Regions from separate parts of the Lysinibacillus sp. NPDC092081 genome, predicted to be linked through region 2. Evidence: predicted binding sites of a transcription regulator. Region 2 holds the regulator's gene; the other holds the start of a gene.
The links. Region 2 encodes Rex, which represses fermentation and respiration genes when NADH is low (regulators of the CRP and FNR family bind a similar motif). Its sites were predicted from a motif close to TTGTGAAATATTTCACAA; they were not measured.

Region 1 (2,412 bases), on a different contig from region 2:
TTACATAAAGCAGTGAAACGAATGCCATAAACATGCCAATAAACACCATGAGATCAAAGAGGTAATGAATATACAGTGGTGGTCGATCTTCTTTAGCAAATTGATCTAAGCCAATTACCTCTGCATTTGGATTATTATGTGCTAAAACGCTCAAAGCATAAGGTACTTTAATAGCATATTTTACTTCTTCACCATTTAATACACCTAATAGTATAAGGGAAGCTTTATCCCCCGTTTCAAAATGCCACTCAGCTGCAGCTAGTTTTTCTGGCTGATATTCTGCTAAATATTTTCCTGAAAAGTCTCCAATAATCGCTGATGCAATGGAGAAAATCAGGCCTATCTTCATAAGTAGTAATAAAGATTTTTTATGATATACATGCTTAGAACCTCTAAGCAGACGGTATCCTGCAATGGATGCTAACACAAATGCGGACGTCATATAGGCTGTAACGAGAACATGCGCAACCTTTGTCGGCATTGCTGGATTAAACATGGCTAAAAAAGGTTGAATATTCACAAGCTGTCCGTCCACAATGTCAAATCCTTGTGGCGCATTCATAAACGCATTGACAATTGTTATAAACACAGCTGACATCGATGCACCGATAGCTACTGGAATTAACAGTAGCATATGCTTTTTCTGACTATCGAAGCGATCCCAAGTATATAGGTAGATGCCTAGAAAGATGGCTTCGAAGAAAAATGCAAACGTTTCCATAAAAAGTGGTAATGCAATTGTTTGGCCGGCAAGTTGCATAAAATTCGGCCATAGTAAAGACAACTGTAAGCCAATAGCTGTCCCTGTTACAACGCCGACTGCAACCGTAATAACAAAACCTCGTGCCCAACGTCTTGCCATTAAAATATAGTGCTCATCATTCTTTTTATACCCAGTCCATTGTGCAATCATAATCATTAATGGGACACCCACACCAATCGTTGCATAAATAATATGGAACGATAAGGTTAGCTCCGTTAATGCTCTACTCCAAAAGACTGCTGATTCATTCACCATTTCATTGCCCCCCTAACCTCCAAATATTCTTCCAAGTATGGAAAGTAGCATGATAATTGCAACACCAAAGCTTAGCCAAATGAGCTTTCTTTCCTGTGACTTATACAAAGGCAACACTTCCTTTCCCTTATCCATACCCCCATTTTCCACTATTCCAACGAAAAAAACCTTTATAACGGACCGAAATTTCGGCCTATTATAAAGGTTTCAAATTTTGTTCAAGTAATATACGCACATTTGCCAAACATTTTTCTTAATTCATTCACAATACCAATTATTAGAAATTTTAATATCTATATACGGATTTTTTACCAATTTAAACCATGAATAAACTTTCGCCTAAATTAAACAAGGCTCCCTCCTAAATTGAGTAGAGCCCTGTTTTAAATTCATTACATGCGGTCTTCTTCACGAATATCTGCTAGTGGAACAAAAATCTCAATATGGCGCTTTAAGTTTTCAAATGTAGCAGGTGCATCTCCACCATACTCACCATCTAAGTTTAAATGTATTTCATCTTCAGTAGATACTTTTACGACACTTGCCTTTTTATAAATCACACGATCATCATTCAAATGCTCGCCTCTTAATGCCATTGCGGCAAGCTGAATAAATTCAGGCAGGCTTACTTTTTTCAATACTAATAAAGTAAAGTAGCCATCATTAATACTTGCGTCAGGTGCAAGCTTTTCAAAACCACCCACTGAATTTGTTAAGCCGCATAAAAACATCATGGCATCCCCATCAAACACTTCCCCATCATATTCGATACGCATATGGGAAGCTTTGATCGATGGGATCATTTCTACTGCTTTTACGTAATAAGCTAGCTGTCCTAGCATTGTTTTCATTTTACTTGGCACTTCATAAGTTAACTCTGTAATACGTCCGCCAGCGGCAATATTGATGAAATAGCGTTCCCCATTTAATAAACCAACATCTACCGGCAACGTTTCACCTTTAATAATGATGTCAACGGCAGCTTCAATATTTCGGGGAATATGCACGGCACGGGCAAAGTCATTCGTTGTGCCCATCGGAATTAAACCTACTTTCGGGCGATTCTCAAATGAACTCACACCTGAAACAACTTCATTTAATGTGCCATCTCCACCAACTGCAATGATTATATCAAAGCCACGTTCAACTGCATCTTTTGCTGCAATGGTTGCATCGCCTTCACAGGTCGTTGCGTGACAAGATGTCTCATAGCCTGTTACCTCTAATTTTGCCAGTACTTCTGGTAAATGCTTTTTAAACGCTTCACGCCCAGATGTAGGATTATAAATGATTCTTGCTCGTTTCATAACATACCTTCCTGCTTCATAAGATTCTATTTCTTTCAACGAATTATTCATTTAAATGTTGCATTAAGCTTCCAATAATCAACAAAA
Region 2 (2,412 bases):
TGGATTTAAAATTCCAAGACGAGCAAAAAATAAAAGTATAATCGGTAATTGGAATATAAATCCAAAAGGCAAGGTTATTTGAAATAAAAATGAAAAGTATTCATTAATTCCAATAGTTAACTGCACCCCGAGGCGAGCAGATAACTCAATCATAAAGTTTAATACATACGGAAATAAAATAAAGTAAGAAAAAACAATTCCAGATACAAATAATATAAAAGTGAATGGTATATAACTTAATGTGACTTTACGTTCTTTTTCATATAATCCTGGTGAAATAAATGCCCATAGCTGATATAAAATAATCGGAGAAGTCAACAAAAAAGCAATATAAAGAATCATTTGAAAATAAATTTTAATAGAATCTGTGATCCTGAAAGCGTTTAACGAGAAGCTTTGTGCTGTTTCACTACTTTGTAAAAAATGAATAAGCGGCTCCGATAAAAAAAACGCCCCAACAATCGCAATAACAAAGAAAACGACTGCAAAGTAAAGTCGTTTCCTTAATTCTTCTATATGCTCAATGACAGTTTGATCGTTTGTATTCATATTAGGAAGACATCCTTCAGTTACTTATCATCGTGTTCGATGACTTTCTTTTTATCATCGTGTTCGATGACTTTCTTCTTATCATTATCTTCATCGTCTACTAACCCTTTAGTAGCATTTTTAAACTCACGAAGTGTAGAACCCATAGCTTTCCCTAACTCTGGTAACTTTTTAGGACCAAAAATTAAGATTGCTACAATTCCGATAATGACCATGCTCATAGGACCGATACCCATTTCAGCCACCTCCTCTTATATATGATTCATTTTAACTCATATATGATTATTTGGCTAACTAATAATATGTGAAATTTTTTCGTCACTTTCGCATTTTACTTCATACCTATTTTACAGAAACTGTGAGAGCTATACTTTAAATTATGTACAATTATCACTCTTCCTGATTACGAATTAAATAAATAAGTGCCTGCAACTCTACCGACAAATCGATTGTTAAAAGTTGCATTTTATCTGGTACCGTAATACGCTCTGGCGTAAAGTTCAAAATCCCTTTTGCATTCATTGCCACTAATCTATCAGCCATTTTCTGTGCAGAGCGTGGTGAAACTGTTAAAATTGCAAGCTCCGCTCCATATTCTGCATACTTTTCTTCCAATAAATCCGGATGAAAAACTGGAATATTGCTAATCATCTTCCCTTCTTTTGGGGCCTTTGAATCAAATGCCACAACGATATGGGTATTATGATTTTTTTGGAAATTGTATTTTAATAAAGCACTACCTAAATTCCCTACCCCAATTAACGCTACTTTTGTCGCTTCATGTTGATCGAGCGTTTGGCTAAAAAACTGTAAGAGATGCTGCACATCATAGCCATATCCCTTTTTCCCAAGAGCACCAAAATAAGAAAAATCACGGCGAATAGTTGCAGAATCAATTTTCATCGCTTCACTCAGTTCTTTCGACGAAATGCGTTCCATGCCTTCTTGTGCAAAGTTTTGGATAAATCGATAGTAAAGAGGAAGTCTTTTCGTAGTGGCTTGTGGAATTTTTAATTCTTGTTTCAAACTTTTTCCTCCTTATAGAGTATCAAATCTATTTATGATACACGCTTAATTAACTATTTCTCAGTTTATAATATTCACTGTAGTATTTCCCTTTAGTTAATGGCGCTTTTACGCCACTAACTAAAGAGAAATCGTTTCAATCTTACATGACAGCTTGGAATAAGTAAAGCACCGACATTGCATGCAAATCGTACATCTATTACACTAAGGAAGAATTGAGGTGTCGAGAATGATTGTTTTACAAGTCAATCAACTATATAAATCCTTCCTTGCAGATGAAATTTTGAGTGGCGTAAAATTAGAGGTTCAACATCGTGACCGCGTTGCATTAGTAGGTCGTAACGGTGCTGGTAAGTCCACTTTACTTAAAATAATTGCTGGTCAACTGTCATATGACTCTGGCGATATTATTATCCCTAAAGGTATACAAATTGGATATTTGGAGCAGCATGCTGGATTAAACTCAACATTGTCGATTTGGGATGAAATGATGACAATTTTTGAGCCGCTTATTGCCCAAGAACAAGCACTCCGATCATTAGAACAACAAATGGCCGACCCAGCTGTTTATGAAAATCCTACTTTATATGCAAAAATAATGTCTGAATACGATCATTTGCAGCATAATTTTAAGGATGCGGGTGGCTATCAATTTGAATCTGATACACGTTCTGTACTTCATGGCATGCAGTTTTATCCTGAGGATTACGAAAAGCCAATTAGCTCACTATCAGGGGGACAACGAACTCGGTTAGCACTTGCTAAGCTTCTGTTAAGTAAACCTGACCTATTAATACTCGATGAACCTACTAACCATTTAGATATTGAAACCCTCTC

Region 1: a site for Rex is predicted at 1,269-1,286, ahead of ACIQLB_RS21105 (cytochrome ubiquinol oxidase subunit I). Genes of this name have one in related genera too.

What each region holds. Positions count from the first base shown of each region.
Region 1 covers NZ_JBIVRU010000021.1:46,527-48,938, forward strand. The annotation lists gene ACIQLB_RS21105 (cytochrome ubiquinol oxidase subunit I) at 1-1,018, opposite strand, end outside; gene ACIQLB_RS21110 (diacylglycerol kinase) at 1,411-2,325, opposite strand.
Region 2 covers NZ_JBIVRU010000019.1:5,974-8,385, reverse strand. The annotation lists gene tatC (twin-arginine translocase subunit TatC) at 1-549, opposite strand, end outside; gene ACIQLB_RS20170 (twin-arginine translocase TatA/TatE family subunit) at 570-785, opposite strand; gene ACIQLB_RS20165 (redox-sensing transcriptional repressor Rex) at 940-1,575, opposite strand; gene ACIQLB_RS20160 (ABC transporter ATP-binding protein) at 1,805-2,412, shown strand, end outside.